2 regions of the Leclercia pneumoniae genome follow, and region 1 is predicted to be linked to the other one. Evidence: predicted binding sites of a transcription regulator. Region 1 holds the regulator's gene; the other holds the start of a gene.
What was found. Region 1 encodes CRP, which controls carbon source genes, mostly activating them, when cyclic AMP is high. Its sites were predicted from a motif close to ATGTGANNNNNNTCACAT; they were not measured.
Positions count from the first base shown of each region.

Region 2: a site for CRP is predicted at 1,670-1,687, ahead of azuC (stress response protein AzuC). Genes of this name have one in related genera too.

Region 1 is NZ_CP071383.1:3,933,706-3,937,869, reverse strand. Features, by position in the region: gene JZ655_RS19195 (YccS/YhfK family putative transporter) at 1-1,776, opposite strand, end outside; gene crp (cAMP-activated global transcriptional regulator CRP) at 1,834-2,466, opposite strand; gene JZ655_RS19185 (OsmC family protein) at 2,777-3,181, shown strand; gene JZ655_RS19180 (phosphoribulokinase) at 3,248-4,117, opposite strand; gene JZ655_RS19175 (YheU family protein) at 4,148-4,164, opposite strand, start outside.
Region 2 is NZ_CP071383.1:2,655,491-2,659,654, forward strand. Features, by position in the region: gene JZ655_RS12915 (anaerobic C4-dicarboxylate transporter) at 1-1,095, shown strand, start outside; gene JZ655_RS12920 (DUF2766 family protein) at 1,174-1,425, opposite strand; gene azuC (stress response protein AzuC) at 1,534-1,617, opposite strand; gene JZ655_RS12930 (MFS transporter) at 1,829-3,250, shown strand; gene JZ655_RS12935 (RpiB/LacA/LacB family sugar-phosphate isomerase) at 3,292-3,930, opposite strand.

The DNA.
Region 1 (4,164 bases):
GGCATTGATATGTTCTACGATGAACTGGCTGTGCGTGACCCACAGCTTCATGTCGGCCAGGTAGTGTGAATTGAACCCCGGTTCCTGCATCGCCTGATTCAGCGAGTTGAACAGGGCGTTGTGCGCCTGGTTCACCTTCATGCGCTGCCAGGCAAGCGGTGTTGGCTGAGGGTCACTGCTCAGGATCAGGCGAATAGCCTCCTGGTCGGCTTCCAGCGCATCGTGGGCGTTCTGTCGTAGCAACCCGCTTTGCCACTGCGGCCACAACCACACCATGCCGCCAAAAGCGATTAAACAGCCTATCAGCGTGTCTGCGAGACGGGCGATGATAAATTGATCGCCGTTCAGCGTGAGGAGCTGCAGCGTGTATACCGCGGTCACCGTAAAGCCGACCGTCGCCCAGCCGTAGTTTTTACGAATGATCAGGTAGCTCACCAGCGTAATCAGCAGCATGCTCAGTAACGTAAAGCCCTCCGGCACGTGGAAGTGCAGCGTGGCACCCGCGATAATCAGCCCTGCCAGGGTACCGCCTGCCCGGTGGAATATGCGTACCCGCGTCGCCCCGTAGCCGTTTTGCGTGACCAGCAGAACGGTCATAAGGATCCAGTAGGGCTTCGGTAAATGGAGGGCCATCCCCATCAGGCTGGCGATGCTGAGCATGACGCTGATGCGTGCGGCATTGCGCAGCGCGGAAGACTTGAGCGACAGATAACTTTTCAGCGCCGGGAAGAGCGGCAGACGTTTTTGCTTATCGGCCATCAGGTCGCGCGAGTAGAGCGGACGCTGGGTACGTAGTACGCGGGCGATGCGGCTAAAGTGCCAGGCACAGAACTGCCCAACCGGGTTTTCCGGGTGCTGCCGGGCGATTTTCTCCAGCGCGCCCAGCTGCTTGTCCATGCTGAAGCGGGTGGGGTAGCGGTGATAGAGAATATTATCCGAGAGTACACGCAGGCGTGCGGCGACGGTCTGGGCATTCCATCTGATCACGGCTTCGGCGTGGCTGCGTTCCACCAGCTTTTGCACCTCTTCCGGGTGATGCAGGCTGACGGAGATATGCTCCTGCAAGTCGAGCCCGACCTGGAAGGTTCGCAACAGACGTTTGTATTCGTGATTTCTGTTAGCTGCCAGCATGTGTAGCTGCTGATAACACTGGCTGATAAGATCCACCACCTTCTGCTGGCGGGCCAGCAGCGGCGGCAGGGATTTTTCCGGGTCGGTATGCTGGGTGAGCAGGGTATATTTCGCTTCGCAGTAGTCAGCGAGCTGGCGGTACAGCAAGCTCAGCGATTCCCGCAGCGGCTGTTCGCGCCACATCCAGAACCAGAACCAGTTAAATAGCCCATACCAGAGCGTGCCCAGCGTATAGATCAGCAACGGCTCCCACACCGGCATATTGCCCGCCAGGCTCAGGGTAAAGATGGCGGCAATCAGCGAGGCGGGTAGCAGCCTGGCATGCAAAGAGCTGATCTCTGCCGTCACCCCTAGCGTCATCGCCAGCAGGGTGAGAATCAGGGGCAGGGGGATGTCGCGGGCCAGAAGTAACTGGACGGCGAGACTACAGCCGGCAAAGAGCGAGCCGCCAACGATCAGACGTTTGAAAAAGCGTTTATGGGGGGTATCCAGCCCTGCGATGTTGCAGCAGGCAGGCACGAGAGAGAAGAGCAGACCCTGTTGCAGGTGGCCGAGAATCAGACCGACGGCCACAGGAAGACACAGCACCAGCGTTTGTCGAAGTGCGTAGTTAACTTCCGGGTGATAAATCAGCCTGCGCCACATAGATGCCAGAGACAAAAACGGCGTGACATCTTGCGATGGCACGCCGTTCTTTCGGAATTAACGCGTCCCGTAAACCACGATCGTTTTACCGTGGGCGGAGATCAGGTTCTGATCTTCCAGCATTTTCAGAATACGGCCAACGGTTTCGCGGGAACAACCCACAATCTGACCAATCTCCTGACGGGTGATTTTGATCTGCATACCATCCGGATGGGTCATCGCGTCAGGTTGTTTTGCCAGATTCAGCAGCGTCTGAGCGATACGGCCGGTCACGTCCAGGAAGGCGAGGTTACCCACTTTCTCAGAAGTCACCTGCAGGCGGCGTGCCATCTGCGAGGAGAGGCGCATCAGAATGTCCGGGTTCACCTGGATCAACTGGCGGAACTTCTTGTAGGAGATCTCAGCCACTTCACACGCGGTTTTTGCCCGTACCCAGGCGCTACGTTCCTGACCTTCTTCAAACAGGCCCAGTTCGCCAATAAAGTCGCCCTGGTTCAGATAAGAAAGGATCATCTCTTTCCCTTCTTCATCTTTGATCAACACGGCCACGGAGCCTTTAACGATGTAATACAACGTTTCCGCTTTTTCACCCTGGTGAATCAGCGTGCTCTTCGATGGGTACTTATGAATGTGGCAATGAGACAAGAACCATTCGAGAGTCGGGTCTGTTTGCGGTTTGCCAAGCACCATGCGCTGTTATCCTCTGTTATAAGCTGTCTCCAGAGCCGGGATGGACGCCTTCACTCTGGGGTTGCAATCGAATTCTTCCCCATTCCTGGGAATCGGGCTGTCACAATATTCAGCAGCCTGTAATGTGTGATGTCCTCTGCATACATGCGTAATGTCAATGTATTACTGTAGCATCCAGACTGTTTTAGCATAGCTTTAGCCGCCTGTCTCCTGGTGTCTCGCTTCAGCTTGATACAGGTCGCCTTCCGTTGCCAGAATTGTTACTGGCGCGTAATCTGTCAGGAAAATTGCAACTTCGGAGTTAACTACAATGCAAGCGCGTGTGAAATGGGTTGAGGGCTTAACGTTCCTGGGCGAGTCGGCTTCAGGGCACCAGATTTTGATGGACGGCAACTCCGGAGATAAGGCGCCAAGCCCGATGGAGATGGTGCTGATGGCCGCTGGCGGTTGCAGCGCAATTGATGTGGTTTCTATCCTGCAAAAAGGTCGCCATGAGGTGACAAACTGCGAAGTGAAACTGACCTCGGAACGCCGTGAAGAGGCGCCGCGCCTGTTCACGCATATCAACCTGCACTTCATTGTCACGGGTAAAGAACTGAAAGACGCGGCGGTCTCCCGCGCCGTGGATCTGTCAGCAGAGAAGTATTGCTCCGTGGCGTTGATGCTGGAGAAAGCGGTGAATATTACGCATTCGTATGAGGTGATCGAAGCGTAATTTATCGGGCATCGTGCGTGTTGATGCCCTCACCCTAACCCTCTCCCACAGGGAGAGGGACCAGGCTTATGCGATCTTCTTCCCTTCCATCAATCTTTGCACCAGCGGCGTCATAATCAGCTCCATCGCCAGCCCCATCTTCCCGCCCGGCACGACCAGCGTATTCATGTGCGAAATAAATGAGCCCTGCAGCATCGCCAGCAGCCAGGGATAGTCGATATCCTCCAGGTTGCGGAAATGGATCACCACAAAGCTCTCATCCAGAGAGGGGATGGCTTTAGCCGCAAAGGGGTTAGAGGTGTCCACTGTAGGGACGCGCTGGAAGTTGATGTGGGTGCGCGAGAACTGCGGCGTCAGGAAATTGATATAGTCTTCCATCGAGCGCACCACGGAGTCCATCACCGCCTCACGCGAATGTCCACGCTCGCTGGTATCGCGGGTCAGTTTCTGAATCCACTCGAGGTTAACGATAGGCACCACGCCCACCAGCAGGTCAACATGGCGCGCCACGTCGTGCTGTGGCGTGACCACGCCGCCGTGCAGCCCTTCGTAAAACAGCACATCCGTCGGCTCCGGCAGCGGCTGCCAGGGGGTGAAGGTGCCCGGCACCTGATTCCAGGGCACCGCTTCGTCATAGGTGTGCAGGTATTTGCGTGACTGTCCTTTACCGCTCAGGCCATACTCGAGAAAGGTTTGCTCCAGCAGGCCGAAATCGTTCGCTTCCGGGCCGAAATAGCTGATGTGCTTACCCAGATCGCGCGCTTTACGAATGGCCATGTCCATCTCAGGACGGGTGTAGCGGTGAAAGCTGTCACCCTCGACCTCTGCGGCGCTTAAATGAAGCTGAGAGAAGATTTTACGAAAGGCGAGGCTGGTAGTGGTGGTGCCTGCACCACTCGATCCTGTGACGGCAATAACCGGATGTCTGGCGGACATAGCAACTCCCTGAGTAGAAAGATGAAGCGATTAACCGCGAAATTGAT
Region 2 (4,164 bases), 1.3 Mb from region 1:
CATCCTCAGCACATCACCCTGCTGGCCCCTTTTACCACCTGGATGTTGACCTTTCTCTGCGGCACGGGGCATGTGGTTTACGCCATGTTTCCTATTATCGCCGACATCGCGCTGAAAAAAGGGATCCGCCCCGAGCGCCCGATGGCCGTAGCCTCTATTGCTTCGCAGATGGCGATCACCGCATCGCCAGTCTCTGTGGCGGTGGTGTCATTGATCTCTATCCTTGCCCAGCATCACGGGGGCGGTCAGGCCTGGGGCATTCTGCAGATTCTGGCCGTGTCAGTACCCGCGTCGTTAGCGGGTGTGGCGATAGCGGCGCTCTGGAGCCTGCGCCGGGGTAAAGATCTGGCCGATGATGAAGCGTTTCAGAAGCGAATCAGCGACCCTGAGCTACGAAAGTTTATTTACGGTAACACTGAGACCCTACTTAACCAGCAATTTCAAAAACACGCCTGGTGGTCAACGTGGATCTTCTTTGCCGGTATTGCGCTGGTGGTTCTGCTGGGGGCGTTACCTGATTTACGGCCGGCATTTGAGGTGAAAGGCAAGCTGACCCCGCTCTCAATGAACCTGGTCATTCAGATGATGATGCTGATAGCCGGTGCGGTAATGCTGGTGGTCTGCAAGGTTAACCCCTCATCCATTTCCAATGGCGCGGTCTTTAAAGCGGGTATGGTGGCCATCTTCTCGGTATTTGGCGTGGCGTGGATGAGCGATACCTTTTTCCAGGCCCATCTGGAAGAGTTAAAAATGGCTCTGGAGGGGGTAGTGAAGAACCATCCCTGGACCTACGCCCTCGTGCTGTTTTTAGTCTCAAAGCTGGTGAACAGCCAGGCGGCAGCCTTAACCGCCGTCGCGCCGATGGGGCTTATGCTGGGCATCGATCCCAAAATGCTGATTGCTTTCTTCCCCGCTTCGTACGGCTATTTTGTCCTGCCTACCTACCCCAGCGACCTCGCCTGTATCGGCTTTGACCGTTCCGGCACCACGCGGATTGGCAGATTCATCATCAACCACAGCTTTATCTTACCGGGGCTGATTGGGGTAAGCTGCGCCTGCGCGGTTAGTTACATGCTGGTGCAGTTGTTCTTCTAAAAACCTTTCCGGGCGGCGCGCTGCCGCCCGTTTAAAAACTTCACAAAAACGTTTCTAAATTCAAAACATCGGTTTATTTTAATGGGATTCGCCCTGCGGAGTGAACTTAAGCTCAATCAACGCAATGGCTTTCTGGATAGCGCGCAGGGTGACCGGGTCGGCGGCGGCAGGATGGCTGCTAAAATCGATATTTTTGAGCTGGGTGGTCATCTTCTCGCGAACTTCGACCGGGGCGATGACGTCAAGCACGTCCAGAATCTGTTTAATGACCAGCTGGCAGGCGACCACGTCAGAGACCAGCTCCTGATCGGCACTCAGGTTTTGAGACATTTGGCTTCTCCTTATTGAAAGGCGGCCATAGTAGCAAAACTCCTGCCCTTGCACCTTCCCGGATGCCGTTTTCGGGCATAAAAAAACCTGCCGCAGCAGGTTTTTTTATCAGAACATCGCGCCAGGCGGGACGTCTTTGAAGGTTTTGCAGTAGGTTTCCCACATGCTCTTCAGGATTGCGCGCAGTTTCATCGGTATGCTCCGGTTGTTTTTATGTGCAGGTGTTTTGGTTGATGCGCTTATAATATGACCTGCATCACAAAAATCAATGGTTTTGTGATGCCCATCACTCATGCAAATGCCAGATAAATGGCGCATTTGACCAAAAATATAAGCAAAAACATGAGATTAAAATTAAACAACTCTCAGTAAAATTTAAAATTTTTTTAGTGGCAGAGGACAAATGGCAGAAAACAATACCGGTAAAGCCTCCGGTGGGCTCTCGCCCGCCGCGCTGTTGGTTGCCGGCGCCTTCTTTATGGAGTTTCTCGACGGCACCGTGATCGCCACGGCGCTTCCTGATATGGCCAAAAGCTTTGGCGTTCAGGCGGTCGATCTTAACATTGGCATTAGCGCCTATCTGATTACCCTGGCCGTGCTCATTCCGGCCAGCGGCTGGATTGCAGACCGCTTTGGCGCACGCAAAGTCTTTGCGCTTGCGTTAGCCATTTTCACCCTTGCCTCGGTATTTTGCGGCCTGGCCAATAGCGTCGATCAATTTGTCGCCATGCGTATTTTGCAGGGGATGGGCGGCGCCTTGATGGTACCGGTCGGACGACTGGCCGTACTGCGCACTACGCCAAAACATCAGCTCATTACCGCTATCGCCACCCTCACCTGGCCTGCACTGGTGGCCCCCATTATCGGACCTCCGCTCGGAGGCTTTATTACCAGCTATGCCAACTGGCGCTGGATCTTCTTTATCAATGTGCCGCTGGGCTTGATAGCTATCGCCCTGGCCCTGCGCATTATTCCCGATATCCGCGAGGAGGCCCGCCGACCGTTTGACACGCCAGGCTTTATCGCCACCGCCATTGCGATGGTAAGCCTGGTCTATGCCATGGAGTCGCTGGGCGTCGGGCAGATTGAGCTGGGGTTGACCCTGGGTTTGCTGGCACTCGGCACCGTCACGCTGGTCTGGGCTCTGCGCCACTTCCTGCGGGCACCATGGCCCATGATCCGCCTCGATGCCATGCAGGTGCCGACGTTTCGCGTCACAATGTACGGTGGCTCATTATTCCGCGCCTCTATCAGCGCGGTGCCGTTTCTGCTGCCGCTGCTGTTTCAGGTGGGGTTTGGAATGGATGCGTTTCACTCAGGGCTGTTGGTGCTGGCGGTATTTGTCGGTAACCTGACCATCAAACCGGCAACCACGCCGCTGATTCGCACGCTGGGATTCAAAAAATTGCTGCTCATCAACGGGACGCTGAACGTCCTGGCGCTGTTAGCCTGTGCCTTGTTGACCCCCGAGACGCCCGTCTGGCTTATTATGCTGATTCTCTATCTCGGCGGCGTGTTTCGTTCAGTGCAGTTTACCGCAATTAGCACCCTCGCCTTTGCAGATGTCCCTTCACCACAAATGAGCTATGCCAACACCCTCTTCTCGACCGCTACCCAACTGGCCGTGGGGCTGGGCATCACGCTTGGCGCAATCGGGATCCGCATTGGTGAGCTTTTTAGCGAGATGCTGGAGATTAACGCGCTGCCCGGCATTAGCTTCCGGCTGGCGTTTGTGGTGATTGCGCTGATCTGCCTGGCAGGCATGTTCGATACGCTGCGGCTGACGAAAAACGCCGGTAGCGCCGTCTCGGGTAAGCAGGCATAAAAAAAGCCAGCTGCTGCTGGCTTTTTATTACTACCAACATATTAGCCAACAATACTGCGAACAAAGGCTTCGATCTCTTTGTCCTGGCAGTTTTCAAAGAAGCACTGCTGGAAGCGCTGACCCGTTACTGCGGTTTTCACCAGTTCCGGATCGATGGCGCGCAGCGTGTCGAGATAGTTATCTTTGACCACCGCTGCTTTCACCTGGTTAAGAATGCCGGCATTACGCACCTGCGGCTCTTTACGCTCTGGTGGATAGCCTTCGCCTTTACGCCCCGTGAAGGCTTTTTCAAAGATAAAGCGCACGTTCAGCTCTGCACCCCAGCCGAAGCCTTTCGCAAAAGGCAGCGCCAGCGCGTTACCGTTGTTAATCTGTGCAAACAGGAACGCATCTGCCGGATCGATGCAGTAGCCGCAGTTCACCCCCGGATGGATGTTCAGGGACATCAGTGCACCCTGGCCGGTGCCGCAGCCGGCGATAACAAAATCAACTGCTTTGGAGTTGAGCAGGATGCTCGCCATGATACCGAGGTGAATATAGGTCAGATGGTGATCTTGCTCATCGCTCATGCCGACGTTAAACACCGGGAAACCTTTCTCATCGGCAACGGCGTTTAATTCATTGAGGATGATGGCGTTTTTGCTCGCCTGGCTGTTTTCCATCATCAGTGCAATTTTCATTCTTCATCTCCTGAATGCGTGGCGGGCTTTCCCGCGGTGAATAGCTAACCTTTTCAACCTTACTACTTAGCAAACAGACTTTCAAATTAACTGAAAAATAGTTTTAAAAAATAAAGATGGGCTCACAGTTTCGTCCTTTAACCGTTTTGCTGCATGGATTCACAACCTGAAAAAAAGCTTAGTCGCCCTGCTCTTCTTTTGACTAGACTGCAAGAAAAAGACGACAAACCATCA